DNA from 3 places in the Variovorax sp. 05L425 genome. Region 3 is predicted to be linked to each of the others. Evidence: predicted binding sites of a transcription regulator. Region 3 holds the regulator's gene; each other region holds the start of a gene.
What was found. The regulator sigma-54, encoded in region 3, starts transcription at its own class of promoters, with help from an activator protein. The targets are predictions, from matches to a motif close to TGGCANGNAANCTGCTTT.

Region 1 (5,912 bases), on a different contig from region 3:
AGAGCTGATTGATGTTCTGCATGACCACCGGGCTGTTGCCGAAGCTCTGCATTCCCTTGTCCAACCGGCCGTTGGTCACGGTCTTGATGAAGTCTTCCTTCGACAGCGTCTTCAGGCTGACCACGAGCGACGGCCCGACCAGTCCTTCCTGGTTGGCGCCGTGGCAGCGGTCGCAAGCGGCCGCTCGCCAAGCCCGGAAGCCTTTCATCGTCTCGGCGTCCACCTTGTAGCCATCGACCACCTTGTATAGAGGCGGTTTGTCGTCTGAATGAGCAGCGCCCGCCAAGATCAGCAGTGCGCCGGCGATAAGCAAGGCCTTCCTTGAACTCATATTGCGAGATCCTTGTTTTCGTCGGATTGAAGAGATGGCAACCCTTCGGCTGCCATCTCCGGATCTGGCCCCAAAGAGGGCCTTGCGCTTCAGTTGCCGCCTGGCAGCGCGAACACGGTCAGGGAACCGCCGAGTTCGGTGTACTGGTTGAGTTCCCTGTAGCCACCCACGGCGCCCAGGCCATCCTGGTCCTTCTCGAGCCCCGCGGCCATGCCGATGCCGGCCCAGCCACCGATGCCGGAGAACACGCCGATGTACTGCTTGCCCTTGTGCTCGTAGGTGAACACGTTGCCGATGATGCCGGAGGGCGTCTTGAACTTGAACAGTTCCTTGTTGATGTTCTTCTTGTCGACGCACTTCATGTAGCCCTCGAGCGTGCCGTAGCAGGAGAGGCCGCCCGCCGTGTTGAGCGCGCCGCTCCAGACCGAGAACTTCTCGGGATGGCTCTGCACGATCTTGCCGGTACCGGCGTTCCAGGTGATGTAGTTGCCCATGCCGCCATGGCTGCCCGGGGCCGGGTACATGGAGAGCGTGGCGCCGACGTATGGCTGGCCCGCCGTGTATTCGACCTTGAACGGCTCATAGTCCATGCAGACGTGATTGGTCGGCACGTAGAAGAGCTTGGTTTCCGGGTCGAAGGAAGCCGGCTGCTGGTCCTTGGAACCCAGTGCTGCCGGGCAGATGCCCTTGCTGTTGACGTCCGGCCCGTTCTGCGCCGTGGAGTACTTGGACACCACTTGCGGACGGCCGGTCTTCATGTCGACCTTCGTGGCCCAGTTCACTTGCGGGTCGTACTTTTCGGCCACGAGCAATTCGCCGGTCACACGGTTCAGCGTGTAGCCGAAGCCGTTGCGGTCGAAGTGCACGAGCGCCTTGGTGGGCTTGCCCTTGACGTCGATGTCGGCCAGGATCATCTCGTTGATGCCGTCGAAGTCCCATTCGTCGAACGGTGTCATCTGGTAGGCCCACTTGGCCATGCCGGTGTCGACGTCACGCGCGAAGATCGTCATGGACCACTTGTTGTCGCCGGGGCGTTGCGAGGGGTTCCAGGTCGACGGGTTGCCGGTGCCATAGAACACCGTATTGAGGGCCTTGTCGTAGCTGTACCAACCCCAGGTGGTCCCGCCGCCGAGTTTCCACTGATCGCCTTGCCAGGTCTTCAGCGAAGAGTCCTTGCCGACGGGCGCCATCTTGCCGTCGGTCCAGGTCATGGTCTTGTCCGGGTCCATGAGCATTTCGGCGTCCGGCCCCGTGCTGTAGGCCTTCCAGACCTGCTTGCCGGTGTTGATGTCGTAGGCCGCAAGGAAGCCCCGCACGCCCCACTCGCCGCCGCTGATGCCGGTGATGACCTTGTCCTTGAAGACGTGCGGCGCGTTGGTGTTGACGGCGCCCAGCTTCGGATCCCCGTTCTTCACGGTCCAGACGACCTTGCCGGTCTTGGCATCGAGCGCGACGAGATTGCTGTCGGCCTGCTGGAGGAAGACCTTGCCCTCGGCATATGCGACGCCGCGGTTGACCGTGTCGCAGCACATCTGCGGGATCACCGCCGGGTCCTGCTTGGGTTCGTACTTCCACACGATCTTCTGCGTATCGAGATCGATCGCGAAGACCTTGTTGGGGAAGGGCGAGTGCAGGAACATCATGTTGTCGATGACCAGCGGCGAACCTTCATGCCCGCGCAGCACGCCGGTGGAGAAGGTCCACGCGACCTGCATCTTGCCGACATTGCCGGTGTTGATCTGCTTGAGCGTGCTGTAGCGATGGTTGTACATGTCCCCAGCCTGCATCGCCCAGTTCTTCGAGTTGGCGATGTTTTTCTCGACGTCGGCATTCGCAAATGCCAAGGCTGGCAATGCGAGTAGCGCCACCGCCAAATAGCGCCAAGGGCGCCCGTGGAATTGCCCGGAAATTCGCATCGAAGTCTCCTTGTTCTGTTTCACCAGAGCCCCCCCGAACGGAACCTCCGACAGGGCGCCTGCCGCACAACGCAATGAAGTCGGCGACGGCACTAAATGCAAGATGCGCGCCCGCTCGAACACGCCTGATTCGCCGGTCCGGCGGGGGTGCCTCCTCGGTTGGCTCGGCCCCTCCGAGCGAGCCATTTCGTTAAGGGGAAACCCTATCGATGGCATGCATTGAAGAAGCGAGTTCCGAAGTTGACACTGCGTGTTTGCAATGGCGTCTCGCTCCCGCTGTCAGCGCGGCGAGAACCGAAGCATTGCGCCAGGCCCGCTGCGCCGAAATTGTGGCAACCACTTTCGACACAGAGTGTTTCACCGCCAGACGACGCATTCCCCAACCATGTCCTTTGCAGGGCGCAACCCGCTTGCGCCGATGGGCGCGCGTATTGCATGCTCGAAGTTATTCATGCCACAGACGCTCCCATCGACGACCATGCTCCGGACCACCGGCCTGACCAAGCGCTACGGGGCGCGGGCGGCATTGAAGGGTCTTTCGCTGACCATGTCGTCAGGTCAGTTCGTGGCCTTGCTCGGGCCCAACGGCGCAGGCAAGTCGACGCTGTTCCAGGTGCTCACCGGGCTGTTTGCAGCCGACGAAGGCGAGGTCGAAGTAGCCGGTCACTCGCTGCGCCGATCCGCGACCGCGGCATTGCGCCACATCGGCGTGGTGTTTCAGCAGATATCGCTCGATCTGGATCTGAGCATCCGCCGGAACCTGCTGTTCCAGGCCGACCTGCACGGCCTGCCGCGGCGGCTGGCGGCATCCCGCATCGAGGCGGGCTGTGCCCAACTCGGCATCGACGCGGACCTCGATCGCAAGGTGCGCGAACTGTCCGGCGGCAATCGGCGCAAGGTGGAACTTGTGCGTGCATTGCTGCATCGACCCTCCGTGCTGCTGATGGATGAAGCCACGGTGGGCCTGGACCCGAAGTCACGCCAGGACCTGATGCGTGCGCTCCATGCGAACGTGCAGGAGCGCGGAGTCTGCGTCCTGTGGGCAACGCACCGGGTGGAGGAGGCCGAAGGCGCCGACCGCGTGCTGGTGTTGCACAAGGGCGAGCTGCTGGCCGACGGCACGCCGGCCGAGGTGACGCAAGCGCTTGGAGAGCCGACGCTTGAAGCGGGGTTCATCGCGCGCACGAGTTGATCGCCATCGATTCACATCAGGAGAGACGTCGACATGAATGAAGTTGCCCCGGTCTGGAAGCGTGTGGCCCGTTCGGTCGTGGCGCTGTCGTGCGTGTGCCTCGGCACGGCCGCGCTGGCACAAGGCACCGCCTATGTGTCGAGCGAGAAGGACCAGGCCATCACGCTGATCGACCTGGCGACCCTCAGCGTCAAGGGCACCATCCCGACCTGCAATCGGGGGCGGCACATCCAGCTCACCGCGGATCACCTGATCATGGTCGCCTGCAGCGATTCGAACGTTGCCGACGTGATCGACCCGGCAACGGGCAAGTCGGTGCGCCGCATTCCGCTGGGCGACGAGCCCGAGGCCTTCGATGTATCGCCGGACGGCAAGACCATCTATTCATCCAACGAGGACGAAGGGGCGGTCAGCTTCATCGATGCCTTGAGCGGCAAGGTGCTCAAGACGATCAAGGTCGGCAAGGAGCCCGAAGGCGTGAAGGTCAGCGCGGACGGCAAGACGCTGTATGTGACCTCCGAAGTCGCAAGCCTCGTGCACGTGATCGACGTCGCCAGCGGCACCATCGTCAAGAACGTGAAAGTCGGCAAGCGGCCACGTCGCATGGCCTTCACCCCCGACGGCAAGGAACTGTGGGTCACCAACGAACTCGACGCGAGCGTCAGCATCATCGATACGGCCACACGCAATGTGATCGGCAACGTGAAGTTCGAAGTCAAGGGCGCGCGCAGCGAAGACATCACGCCGGTAGGCATCCAGATTTCGCGCGACGGCAAACGCGCCTTCGTGGCGCTGGGCCGTGCCAACCACGTCGCGTTCGTCGACGTGCCGCAGCGCAAGGTCACGAACCTCGTACTGGTCGGCAAGCGCGCATGGAACGTCACGCTCGACAAGGCCGAAGCCCGGCTGTACGTGGTGAACGGCTTGAGTGATGACGTGACCGTCGTCGATGTCGCCGCGGCCAAGCCGATCAAGAGCATCCCCGTCGGCCGCGTGCCTTATGGGCTGGTGGTGGTCGAATGAAGTGGATCGCCTGCTCTGTCGGCCTTTCGTCGCTGCTGGGGCTGCTGCTGGCGGCGCCGGCGTCGATCGGACAAACGAAGGGCGCCATCACCCCGTTGAAGGCGACGCTGATCTCGCCGAACCCTGACACGCGGCTCGAACGGTCGCGCGTCGAGCGCCACTTTCTGGGCCACCCTGACGGCCCCGCGAGTGACGGCTTGCAGGTCGCGTTGGACGAAGGCCAGTTCGAACTCGAGGCCGTCGATGCGGCGGTCACGCTGGCGAAGCAGTCCGCCGACTCGCGGGAGGCCGCACGCGCCGCCGCGCAGGCGGCCGAAAAATCAGGCGCCGCCGTGATCGTGACGGATCTTCCCGCCGATTGGACGCTGGCCGTGGTCGATGCCGTGAAGCTGCCGGTGATCAACGTCGGCGATGCCGAAGATCGTCTGCGCGAGCAGGACTGCAGGGCGCGCCTGTTCCACATTCTTCCGAGCGAGCGCATGCGGGCCGACGCGCTGGCGCAAACGCTCGTGTCGCGCAAATGGAGCAAGGTGTTGCTGCTCGTCGGCCCGAGCGCGCAGGACCAGGTGCGCGCCGCCGCGGCGCAGGCTTCGATCAAGCGCTACGGCTTGCAGGTGGTTGCGACCAAGCCTTTCAAGCTCTCGGGCGACCCGCGCGAGCGCGACCTGGCCAATCCGCTGCTGCTGACGGCCGGCACCACTTACGACGCCGTCTGGGTGGTCGACAGCGACGGCGAATTCGCACGCGGCCTGCCATACCGGATCGTGTTGCCTCGCCCGGTGGTGGGTGATGCGGGGCTGGTGGCGTTGGCCTGGCATGCGCAGTTCGAGCGCTACGGCGCGCCGCAGGTGTCGCGCCGTTTTGCCAAGGCGGTTGGCCGGCCCATGACCGACAGCGACTGGTCGGCGTGGATGGCAGGCAAGGCGCTGGTCGCGGCCGCCATCGCGGCGCCGAAAGGGCCCGCCGCAGCCTGGGCGCAGGCGCTCGCCAAGACGCCGATCGATGGCTCCAAAGGCACGAACCTGACCTTCCGTCCGTGGGATGGGCAGTTGCGCCAGACCGTGCTTCTCACCGACGGCCAGGGCGTGATTTCGCAGGCGCCGGTCGAAGGCCTGCTGCATCCGACCAACGTGCTGGACACACTGGGCGCGGACGCCCCGGAGAAGCGATGCAAGACGACGCCATGATTCCCGTCGAAGCCGGCGAGGCGGAACTCGCGCCGCACCGCGGGGTCGCGCATGCGCTGCAGGCCATGCAGGCGATCGTCATGCGCGAACTGCTCAAGTTCTCGCAGCAGACCGGCCGGCTGGTGTCGGCGCTGGTCCGCCCGCTGCTGTGGCTGGCGGTGTTCGCCGCGGGTTTTCGCAACGTGTTCGGCGTCGCGATCGTCGAGCCCTACGACACCTACATCCCCTATGACGTCTACATCGTGCCGGGCCTGGTGGGCATG
Region 2 (5,912 bases), on a different contig from region 3:
CAGGAACTGCCCCTTCCCTGCCCGCGGATGGAAGCGCTCGCCGTCCCAGACGACTTCGCCGCGCGCCAGCGTCACCGCCGGCCAGGCCTTGACGTCGATGCCCTCGTAGGGCGTGTAGTCGACCGCATGGTGCAAGTCGGCATTGCGGATCGCGCGCGGCGTGGTACCCCAGACCACCAGGTCGGCGTCGGCACCCACGGCGATCGTGCCCTTGCGTGGATGCAGTCCGTAGGCCTTGGCCGGATTGGTGGACGTCAGTTCGACAAAGCGGTTGATGGTGATGCGACCATCGAGCACGCCGTGCGAAAACAGCAGCGGCAGCCGCGTCTCGATGCCCGGAATTCCGTTGGGGATATGACGGAACGCGACCTCCTCGCCGCCGGGTTTCTTGCCTTCGGGCGCGTCGAAGCGGAACGGCGCGTGGTCCGACGAGAAGATCGTGAACAGCCCATCGGCCAGGCCGTTCCAGATCACCTGCTGGTTGTCGCGGTTGCGCGGCGGCGGGCTGCAGATGCAGCGCGCGCCCTGATAGCTGTCGTCGATGCCGAGATCCTCGGCGGTCAGGAACAAATACTGCGGACAGGTCTCGGCGAACACGTTCAGGCCGTGCGCGCGCGCCCAGCGGATCTGCTCGACGGCCTCACGGCCCGAGACGTGGACGATCATGATCGGAACGTCGACCAGCTCCGACAGCGCGATCGCGCGGTGCGTCGCCTCGCGCTCGACCAGCATCGGCCGCGAATGTGCATGGAAGCGCGGCGCCGTCCGGCCGCTGGCTTCGAGGCGCTTGGTCAGCCATTCGATGCAGTCGGCGTTCTCGGCATGGATCATCGCCATCGCGCCCTGTTCGCGCGCCACCGACAACACGTCGAGGATCTGGCCGTCGTCGAGCTTCAGGTCGTCGTAGGTCATGTAGATCTTGAAGGAGGTGTAGCCCTCGGCGATCAACTGCGGCAGTTCGTGCTTCAGCACCTCCTCGGTCGGGTCGCTGACGATCAGGTGAAAAGCGTGGTCGACGTGGGCACGGCCTTCGGCGCGATGGTGGTAGTCCTGCACGGCGGCGCGCAGCGACTGCCCCTTGTGCTGGGCGGCGAACGGAATCACCGTCGTGGTGCCGCCGCAGGCCGCGGCCCGGGTGCCGGTGTCGAAGTCGTCGGCCATGCGCACCGGCGGCTCCATCGGCTGGTCGAGATGGCAGTGGGCATCGACGCCACCCGGCGTCACGTAGCGGCCGGCGGCGTCGATCTCTTGCCGCCCGGCGGGCAGATCGAGGCCGAGTTGCACGATGCGGCCGTCGCGGATGCCGATGTCCGAATCGAAGGTGTCGCTGGCGGTCGCGACGCGGGCATTGCGCACCACCAGATCAAGTTCGCGAATGGTCATGTTTCTCTTTTGCGGGATTCTGATTCGAGTTCAGGCGTGCGCGTCGAACAACCGGCCCCAGCCCTTGACGCTGCGCAGGTCGACGCCGACGGTCTTCAACGCCTTCCACACCACGGTGGCCACCGAGTCGTAGATCGGGATGCCGAGTTCGCGCTCCATCTCTTCGACCAGCTGCGCACCTTGCAGGTTGGTGCACATGATGGTCATGGCGTCGGGCCTCTCCCGGGCCACCTCGCGAAGCATGCGGCGCAGCGTGTCGGGCCCGACTTCGCTGAACGAGAAGTTCACCGTCAGGTCGAGGTGCCGCTCGGCGACGCAGTCAATGCCGATGCCGGCGTAGTTGGCGACGATGCGCCGCTGCACGTCCTCGACATAGGGCGAGACCAGGCCCAGCGTGCGCGCGCCCTGGGCCGCCAGGAGTTCGTTGAGCGCCAGCACCGAGGTGGTGGCCGGAATGCCGGTCGCCTCGGTGATGCGGGCGCACAGTGCCCGGTCCTTCTCGAAGCCGAGCCAGCTGGCCGAGGTGCCACTCCAGCAGATCACGTCGACGTTCGCGTCGGCCAGCAACCGTGCGGCTTCGAGGATCTTGCTGTCGTCGAACTGGTTCAGGGACGCATCGCGCATCGAGATTTCGGTGACGGTGAAACGCGAGAAGTGCGCCGAGACACCAGGCACGCCACTGACCATCGCGCTGGTCAGCGGTTCGAGCGCGGTGTTGGACGACGGCGTCAGCACGCCAATGAGTTTGCGCTGAGCCATCATCAGACCGGCAGCTTCTTGCTGTAGTCGATCAACATCGTCGAGCAGACGAACAGTCCGGCACCCGCTGCCGCGAACAGCATCAGCGCCAGGAAGTAGGAGCCTGTGGCTTGCACGATCAGGCCGACCACGATCGGCACGCCGATGCCCGCCACATTGCCGCCCAGGTTCATGGTGCCGCCGAGGAAGCCGACCCGGGCGCGCGTGCCGAGGATCGCCGGCACGCACCAGAACAGGCCGCACCAGCGCAGGAAGAACAGCGTCACCGACAACAGGACGACGACAGCGATCGGGTCGGTGATCTGCGAAACCATGTAGATCGAGGCGGTGGCAATGATCGACGAGAAGCCGAACAGCGTGCGAAGCACCTTCCCTTGCGACGCTCCGCTCGCCTGCCACTTGTCGGCGAGCCACCCGCCGAACATTTCGCCGACGAAGCCCGAGAAGAACATGATGAACACCGCGCCGCCCATCTGCTTGATGTCGAAACCGTGCACCTTCGAGAGGTAGTTCGGCATCCAGGTGAGCAGGCCGTAGAACAGTGCGTTGAAGCACATCCAGCCGAAGAACATGCCCCACACCGAGCGGTAGCGGAAGAAGTCCAGCACGCGGCCGCTCGCATCCTTCGATTCCTTGGCGGCATCGGCGGCATGGCTGGCCTCGATGTAGCTTGCCTCGGCTTCATTGACGCCAGGATGCTGCCGCGGATGGTTGCGGATGTAGCTCCAGGCGAAGAAGCCGGCAAGCACGGTGCCGATGCCGGCAATGACGAACGAGAGGCGCCAGGATCCGAGCAGGCCGATCAAGGCCGAGATGAGGATCGCGCCCAGCGCGGCGCCAAGCGGTGCGCCGCCATCGAGCAAGGTCGCGCCGCGGCCCCGCTCGGTCTGGGTCATCCAGATGCCATTGAGCTTGCCGCCAGCCGGGTAGATCGGCGCTTCAGCGGCTCCGAGGCCCAGCCGCGTCAGCAGCAGCGGGACCCAGCCGGTGCAAACAGCGGCGATCGCCTGGAAAAAGCCCCAGCCCAGGGTGGCGCCGGCAATCACCACGCGCGGGCCGTAGCGGTCGGCCAGCATGCCGCCCGGAATCTGCATCAAGGCATAGGTCCAGAAGAAGGAGCTGAGCAGCAGGCCCTGCACCGCCGGGCCGATGTCGAACTCCTTGGCGATCAGCGGCATGGCCACCGACAGCGAAGCCCGATCGATGTAGTTGATCGAGATCAGGAACAACATCATCAGGAAGATCTTCCAGCGCACCTTGGAGGGCTGGAGGGCTGGATTGGCGAGCGCCGTTTGCGGCAGAGCCGTGGTGGATTGCATCTGTTGTCTCCTTGGTTGCATATCGCCCTCGGACCCTCGCAAGCCCCGAGCGGAAGCTGATGAGGCGCAATTTAGGCTCTGACAACACAACTGTCAACGTCGTTGTTGACAATAACGCCAACACTATCGAAAACACCTATGTCGAAGCACGGATGCGGAGCGACACCCTCCCGACACCGGCGAACCCGGGAAACCCCTGGCACGCCTTTATGGCGCGCTAATTGCTTCCGGTGTGGGCTAGTATGCGAGCCACCCGAGGCACGCTCGACGCACGGAAAAAGAATGTCCATTCACGCCGCACTTCACCACGTCACTCACTACAAGTACGACCGTCCAGTGCAGCTAGGGCCTCAGGTGATCCGCCTGCGCCCGGCGCCGCACTGCCGAAGCAACGTCATTTCGTATTCGCTGCGGGTCGAACCCGAGCAGCACTTCATCAACTGGCAGCAGGACCCGTTCGCGAACTACCTCGCGCGGCTCGTGTTTCCCGAGAAGACGCGCGAATTCAAGGTCACGGTCGATCTCGTGGTCGAGATGGCGGTCTATAACCCCTTCGACTTCTTCCTCGAACCGCAGGCCGAGAACTTCCCTTTCAAGTACACCGAAGCACAGGCGCAGGAATTGGCGCCCTACCTCGTCGCCGACGAGGCCACGCCGCTGGTGCAGGCCTACCTCGACAAGATCGATCGCAAGACGCAGCGCACCATCGATTTCCTGGTGGGGATCAACCAGCAGGTGCAGAAGGACGTCAACTACCTGATCCGCATGGAGCCCGGCGTGCAGACGCCGGAAGAGACGCTCACCAACGGCTCCGGCTCGTGCCGTGACTCGGGCTGGCTGCTGGTGCAACTGCTGCGCCATTGCGGGTTGGCTGCGCGCTTCGTGTCGGGCTATCTCATCCAGCTCACGCCGGACGTGAAAGCGCTCGACGGTCCGAGCGGCACGACCGTTGACTTCACCGACCTGCACGCATGGTGCGAGGTCTACCTCCCAGGCGCCGGCTGGATCGGGCTGGACGCCACGTCGGGCCTGCTGGCCGGCGAAGGCCATATTCCGCTCGCCTGTACACCGACGCCGTCGAGCGCCGCACCGATCGAAGGCGTGGTGGATGACGCCGAGGTCGAGTTCGGCCACGAGATGAACGTCACGCGCATTCACGAATCGCCGCGCGTGACCAAGCCCTACACCGAAGAGCAATGGGCCGAGGTGCTCGCGCTCGGCGAGGCGGTCGACAAGCGCCTGAAAGCCGGCGACGTGCGCCTCACCATGGGTGGCGAACCGACCTACGTCGCCACCACCGACCGCGACGCGCCCGAATGGAACACCGAGGCGCTCGGCCCCACGAAACGCTTCTACGCCACCGAACTCGTGCACAAGCTGCGCGCCGAATACGGCAAGGGCGGCTTCCTCCACTTCGGGCAAGGCAAGTGGTATCCGGGCGAGCAGTTGCCGCGCTGGGCGCTGTCGATCTTCTGGCGCGCCGACGGCGAGACGCTATGGCACAACCCCGAACTCTTCGCCGATGAACGCACCCCCACGCACTACACGAGCGAAGACGCGCGCCGCTTCACCACCGTGCTCGCGCACCGTCTCGGCCTGACCGAGCGCTACATCCAGCCCGGCTACGAAGACGTCTACTACTACCTCTGGCGCGAACGCCGGCTGCCGGTCAATGTCGATCCTTTCGACTCGAAACTCGACGACGAGATGGAACGCGTGCGCCTGCGCCGCGTGTTCACCCAGAAGCTCGATGCCGTGATCGGCTACATGCTGCCCATCGAGGCCTCGAACGCCGACGCCGATGCGCCCGCACTGGCTGGCCCGGGATGGAAGACCGGCCCCTGGTTCCTGCGCGATGACCGCATGTACCTGATCCCCGGCGATTCGCCGATGGGTTATCGCCTCCCGCTCGATTCCCAGCCCTGGGCCAGCAAGGGCGACTACCCCTACCTCGTCGAGCGCGATCCGACCGCGCCGCGCGGCAGCCTGCCCACCGCCGCTGATTACCGCGCGCGCTATGCGAGCGCACCCGCGGGGCCGGACGCAGACCGCGGCGCCGTGCCCTACGCCTTCGGCAATCCTCAGGCCACGCCAGCCACGGTGCGCATGCAGACGCCGGGCGGTGAAGGCGGCGATGGCGGTGAACACGCCGACGCGACGCAGGATCCCACCATTGCACGTCATCCGCGTCGCGGCGAATCGGCCCACTGGGTCACGCGCACCGCGCTGTGCGTGGAAGTGCGCGACCCGCGCCGCGCCAACGGTCCGGCGGCCGAGAAGGTCGGCGACAGCTCGGGCGTGCTCTATGTCTTCATGCCGCCGCTCGCGCGCCTGGAGGACTACCTCGATCTCGTCGCGGCCGTCGAAGCCACGACCGAACAACTCGGCGTGAAGATCGTGATGGAGGGCTACCCGCCGCCGCGCGATCCGCGATTGAAGATGCTGCAGGTC
Region 3 (5,912 bases):
GTCGGTCGTCAGGTGCGCGAACACGCGGGTGTCGGGCCACTGGGTCTCGATGCTGGGCCGCACGCCCCCCGCCTTGGCGCGAAAGCGGTCGGCGATCGCGTCCTTGATGCGCAGGGTGGCGAAGTTCAGGCTCTGCAGTGGGCTGTGCTGGGCGGTGGTCTCGATCTTGAAGGTCTGCTTGGGTGTGAACCAGATCTCCCAAGCCACGCCACTCGCGATCGCGTACAAGTCGTTCTCGCTCCGATATGGTGCATGGGCGAGCTCGATCAGCACGCGCTGCGCCAGCCGGCTGTGGAGATTGAGCTTCAGCGCATCGCGCCAATCGGCCCGCACGCGCACGCCGCCGCGCAGCGTCAGCAGGTCCTGGCCGACACGGCCAGTCAGCGCGTGCACTTCCTGTGCGAGGAAATCCTCGACGCCAGCGGCGCAGGGAAGAAAAAGCGAAAGATCGTTCACACGCCGATTGTCGCCTTGTCTCGATGCTGCTCTATAGTGGCTCGCAGATGAGCTCCCCGACCGTCCCAGCTCAAACAGAGACTTCGGCAGCCGACCGGTTTGCCGTGCATTGCGAGGTCCTCAGGCTCAGCACTCAGCCGAGCGGACCTGTTCTGCTCGTTCAGTTTCTGCTCGATTGCGGCGTGGCGGCGCTTTTCGCGTGGCAGTACTCGGTGTCGCATGCGGCCATCTGGATCGCCATGATTGCGGCCACCACAGCCTATCGCGGTTTTTTTCCGCAGCGGCTGCCCGACCCGCTGACGCCCGAGAACATCAAGCCGGCCTTGCGCCTGCACACGCTGCGCATCGCGGTGCACGAGGGCGCTCACGGCGCTGCGGGCATCCTTCTTTTCGACCCGGCCAATGCCACCTCACAGTTGATGATCGGGTTGGTGGTCATGGCGATGACGCTGTCGTCGGTGTTTTCCGTCTCGTACTACACGCCGGCGATGCAACTGGCGATCACGTTGCTGCTGGCGCCGGTGATCGTCATGGGCATCGGATTCGGCGCCCCGTCCATGATGGTCATGGCGGTGCTCGGCATCGGGCTGCTCGCCATGGTCTGGCGCCTGGTGGGCGAGCGTGCGCGGCAGCTCGAAGAGAACATCGGCCTGCGCCACAACGAAAGTGCGCTGCGCGCGCAGGCGCTGGCGGGCCTGCGCGAATCGCAGGAAGCGCAGGCCGAGCGGCTGCGCTTCTTCTCGGCCGCCAACCATGATCTGCGCCAGCCGGTGATGGCGATGGGCTTGCAAGCTGAGGTCCTGCGCCATCAGCTGGATGCCGGCGAAGACCGGCTGACCGTGCAGAACACCGTCGCCGCGCTATCGCGCGCGCAGCAGGCGCTCGAAGGTCTTACCAATCAATTGCTGGAGATCGGACGCATCGAGGCCGCGGCCGACCCGATCACGCCGGTCGCCGTCGCGCTCGCGCCCTTGCTGAACGAACTGGCGCGCCAAGCCGGCAGCGGCCGCGTGCGTGTGCGATGCCCGCCGGACGTGGTGGTCTGGACGGACGCGGTTGCGCTGCGCCGCATCCTCGGCAACCTTGTCGACAACGCGCTCAAGTTCACGCCCCGGGGGCGCGTGCTGCTGGCATGCCGGCGCCGCCCTGATGCATGGCGCGTCGAAGTGCGCGACGCGGGCGTCGGCATCGCGCCTGAAGCACAGGAGCGCGTGTTCGGCGACTTCGAGCAGATCGGCAACATCGAACGCAACCTGCAGCGTGGCCACGGACTGGGACTCGCCATCGTGCGACGGCTGGCTGCTCGACTCGGCGTTGAGATCACGCTGCGCTCGGCGCCCGGGCGCGGATCGGTGTTCGGCTTCGAATTGCCGGCCGCACCGCTGGGCGCGCCGGTCGTGCCTTCGATGGTCTCGGCTACCGAAGCCGCCGCCCCGGGAACGCTGCGGCAGGGCCTTGGGGTGCTGGTGGTCGAGGACAACACCGTGGTCGCCGACAGCGTTGCGGCGCTGCTGCGCCTCTGGAGGGCGCGCCCGCACGTCTGCATCAGCGCGGCGGACGCATTGGCGTTGCCGAACCTTCCCGCTTTCGAGATCGCGCTGTGCGACATCCGGCTGCCGGGTGAGTTGGATGGCATTGCGCTCGCCAAGGAACTGCAGCGGCGAAGCCCGAACCTGGCGATCGCGCTGATCTCCGCCGACATCGACGACGCAACGCTCGAACTGGCCCGCGAACGCGGCTGGCAGGCGCTGCGCAAACCGGTGCAGCCCGCCGACCTGCGCGCGCTGCTGCTGCGGGCTCAAAGGCGAATCTAGAGCGCCTTGCGGAGATTCGCCGGCGCGATGCGCAAGGCCTCGCGGTATTTCGCGACCGTGCGGCGGGCGCATTCGATCCCCTGCTCCTTGAGCATCTCGGAGATCTGACTGTCGGACAGCGGTTTCTTGAGATCCTCGGCGCTCACGAACTGCTTGATCAACGCCCGCACCGCCGTGCTTGAAGCGTTGCCGCCGGTCTCGGTGCCCAGCGCCGAGCCGAAGAAGTACTTGAGCTCGACGGTGCCGTAGGGCGTCGCCATGTACTTGGCCGTGGTCACGCGGCTGATGGTCGATTCGTGCAGGCCCAGTTCGTCGGCGATTTCGCGCAGCACCAACGGTCGCATCGCGAGTTCGCCGTGTACGAAGAAGCTCTTCTGCCGCTCGACGATGGCGTTGGACACACGCAAGATGGTGTCGAAGCGCTGCTGGATGTTCTTGATGAACCAGCGCGCCTCCTGCAGCCGCTGCGACAGCGCCTGGCTGCCTTCGCCCTTGTGCTGCTTGAGCGCGCTGGCATAGATGTCGTGCACGCGCAGACGCGGCATGACTTCGGGGTTGAGCATGACGCGGAACTTGGTGTTCGTGCCGTTGCCGACGCGCGAAACGATCACGTCCGGAATGACCACGTTGCGTTCGACGTCCACGAAACGGCGGCCCGGCTTGGGTTCGAGCCTGGCGATGAGCTGCAGCGCGGCGCGAACCTCGTCCTCATTGCTTCGCGTGAGCGTGACCAGTCGCTTGATATCGCGCCGGGCGAGCAATTCCATCGGCTGTTTGCAGATGGCGATGGCCGTCTTTCGGATCTGTGCTTCCTCTTCGGTCTCGTCCTCGCTCGCAAGGGCGCGCAGTTGAATGGTGAGGCACTCGCCGAGGCTGCGCGCGCCGACGCCGACCGGTTCCAGGCTCTGCAGCAGGCCGAGCGCAACCTGGAAGTGATGCACCAGGTCGTCGAACTGATCGTTGTCGTCTCCAGCAAGGCCGGATGCGAGCGCGGGCAGCGAATCTTCGAGGTAGCCGTCGTCGTTGAGCGATTCGATCAGGAAGCGCAGTGCCGCGCTGTCCGTGTCGCTCAGGCGAAGGCCCAAGGCCTGGCGATGCAGGAAGGACTGGAGCGACTCCTGGCTGCGCGCGAGTTCGGTCGCGTCGGTGCGCTCGTCGTCGCCGAGGTTGTTGGCGCGGGCCGGGGCATCGCCGCCCCATTCGCTGTCGTCGGGCGCAAGATCGACGGTGCCGTCGCCTTCCCAGTCGGGTTCGGAGTCCACGCCTTCGGCGACGGCGACTTCGGCTTCGCCGTTGACGGCGGTGGCGGATTCCGCCGCCGAGCCGGGCGCGCCGGCGACGAAGTCACCATCGACCTCGGCCATCCGGTCGTCATCGCGGACGGGTGCGTCGGCGGCATCGAGACCGAATTCCTCGCGCGCGGCCTCTTCGGCGGTGCGCTCGAGAAACGGGTTGTCGTCGAGCATCTGCTCGACTTCCTGCGAAAGCTCGAGCGTGGAAAGCTGCAGCAGTCGGATCGATTGCTGGAGTTGGGGTGTCAGCGCGAGATGCTGCGATACACGCAGCGAAAGACCCTGCTTCATGGAACGCGATCACATTCTGAAATGCTCGCCGAGGTAGACGCGCCGCACATCGGCGTTGTCGACAATCTCCGAAGGCGTGCCCTGGGCGAGCACATGCCCGTCGCTGATGATGAAAGCGTGATCGCAGATGCCCAGCGTTTCACGGACGTTGTGGTCGGTGATCAGCACACCGATGCCGCGCTCCTTCAGGAAGCTGATGATTCGCTGGATCTCGATCACCGCAATCGGGTCGATGCCCGCGAACGGTTCGTCGAGCAGGATGAAACGCGGCTGCGTGGCGAGGGCGCGGGCGATCTCGACGCGGCGGCGCTCGCCGCCGGACAGGGCCAGGGCCGGGGAATCGCGCAGGTGGTCGACGCGCAGGTCGGCCAGGAGTTCGGCCAGATGCTCCTCGATGCGCCGCTTGCTCAGGGGCGCCGGTCGCCCGTGGGCGTCGGGTTCGTACTGCAACTCGAGCACGGCCCGGACGTTTTCCTCGACCGTGAGCTTGCGAAAGATCGACGCTTCCTGCGGCAGGTAGCTCAGCCCCATGCGCGCGCGCCGGTGGATCGGCATGTGGGCGATCGGCTCGCCGTCGATGGTGATGTCGCCGGCATCGGCGCGAACCAGGCCGACGATCATGTAGAAGGACGTCGTCTTGCCTGCGCCGTTGGGGCCCAGCAGGCCGACGACCTCGCCCTTCTGCACGCCCAGGGACACGTCCTTGACGACCGTGCGGCTGCCGTAACTCTTTTGCAGGCCACGCGCCTCGAGGCGGCTTTCCGCCATGTCCGCGCCTGCGCTCATACCAGCGGTTTCAATCACTCTTTGCTTCTCCGCCCAGCGTGGTGGTGGACCGCAAGCCCTTGCCCTCGGCCGGCTTGGCGGCTGCGGCAGGCGCCGGCTTGGCACCAGGGGCGGCGCCCGGCGCCGCGGCGGTCTTGGGGGTGAGGATGGCCCGGACGCGGCCGCCGGGCTGGCTTGCCACGCCAGCGTTCGGTGGCAGCGACGAGCCATTGACCGTGAAGGTGTCGTTGCTCTGGTCGTAGACGATCAGCGGCCCGCTGCTCTCGTCGCTGACGGTGGCGCCGATCAGCCGACGCATCACCGCCTGGCGGATGAACTTCACGTTGTCGGCGCGGCTGTCGTATTCGATGGTCTCGCCCTGGCCTTCGATCCACTCGTCGGTGCCGGCATCCCGCTTCTGCTTGAAATATGCCAACTTTCCGGGCGCAGCAGTGACGACGCCGTACTGGTAGCCCTCGGGATCCTGCCGCACGTCGATGCGGTCGCCGCGAACGACGATCGTGCCCTTGGTGACCACCACATTGCCGGTGAACACGCTGGTCTGCTTGAGATCGTCGTAGCGCATCGAGTCCGCTTCGATGTTCATGGGCTTGGCGCGGTCGGCCTTTTCGGCCTGCGCGACCGAGGCCATGCCGGTCAGGGCCAGAGCCAGCCACAGAGCGCGACCGGCATGACGAAAGGGAGTGGAGGTGAGGGGCGATTTCATAGAGGCACGAAACTTGCTCTGCGATTGTATGCCCCCGGGGGATGCGGCCTTGCGCGGCCTTGACGAAAAAGCCCGCCAAAGCGGGCCTTTCGGGGGAAGGAAGTCGGGTCGGCCCGACCTTGTCAGCCCTTTCGGGCTTCGGCGACGAGGGAATCCACGACCTGCAGCGCGCGTTCCATGGAACCGGCCGTTTCACCATCGACATACCAGCGCCCGGCCACGCCGAATGCCGGCACGCCGGCCACCTGGAAGTCGCTCGTGAGCTGGCTGGCGCGCTTGGCCTTGCCGACCACGGAGAAGGACTTGAACAGTTCGGCGAACTTCTTGGCGTCCAGGCCCGGCTGCTTCTCGGCCCAGGCCAGGATGGCCGCGTCGCCCATGATGGGCTGGCGCTGCTTGTGAATGGCGTCGAACAGGATCGGCTGGAACTCGTCCACCTTGCCCATGGCTTCGAGCGTGTAGTAGAGGCGCTGCTTGGCTTCGGTGTCGTTGCCCACGAAGGGAACCGGAACGCGCTTGAACGCGACGTGAGGTGGCAGCTTCTTGGCCCAGGCTTCCAGTTGTGGC

Region 1: AC1DN9_RS23320 (methanol/ethanol family PQQ-dependent dehydrogenase) is a predicted target of sigma-54. The motif match lies at 2,343-2,360, and genes of this name have one in related genera.
Region 2: AC1DN9_RS13310 (transglutaminase family protein) is a predicted target of sigma-54. The motif match lies at 3,672-3,689, and genes of this name have one in related genera.

Annotation. Positions count from the first base shown of each region.
Region 1 is NZ_JBFTNY010000023.1:39,996-45,907, forward strand. It holds gene AC1DN9_RS23315 (c-type cytochrome) at 1-331, opposite strand, end outside; gene AC1DN9_RS23320 (methanol/ethanol family PQQ-dependent dehydrogenase) at 421-2,247, opposite strand; gene AC1DN9_RS23325 (ABC transporter ATP-binding protein) at 2,726-3,439, shown strand; gene AC1DN9_RS23330 (PQQ-dependent catabolism-associated beta-propeller protein) at 3,473-4,462, shown strand; gene AC1DN9_RS23335 (ABC transporter substrate-binding protein) at 4,459-5,649, shown strand; gene AC1DN9_RS23340 (ABC transporter permease) at 5,646-5,912, shown strand, end outside.
Region 2 is NZ_JBFTNY010000010.1:36,338-42,249, reverse strand. It holds gene hydA (dihydropyrimidinase) at 1-1,383, opposite strand, end outside; gene AC1DN9_RS13320 (maleate cis-trans isomerase family protein) at 1,414-2,142, opposite strand; gene AC1DN9_RS13315 (MFS transporter) at 2,145-3,461, opposite strand; gene AC1DN9_RS13310 (transglutaminase family protein) at 3,744-5,912, shown strand, end outside.
Region 3 is NZ_JBFTNY010000013.1:68,050-73,961, reverse strand. It holds gene AC1DN9_RS16135 (THUMP domain-containing class I SAM-dependent RNA methyltransferase) at 1-456, opposite strand, end outside; gene AC1DN9_RS16130 (sensor histidine kinase) at 504-2,270, shown strand; gene AC1DN9_RS16125 (RNA polymerase factor sigma-54) at 2,267-3,853, opposite strand; gene lptB (LPS export ABC transporter ATP-binding protein) at 3,863-4,639, opposite strand; gene lptA (lipopolysaccharide transport periplasmic protein LptA) at 4,650-5,345, opposite strand; gene AC1DN9_RS16110 (thiol:disulfide interchange protein DsbA/DsbL) at 5,468-5,912, opposite strand, start outside.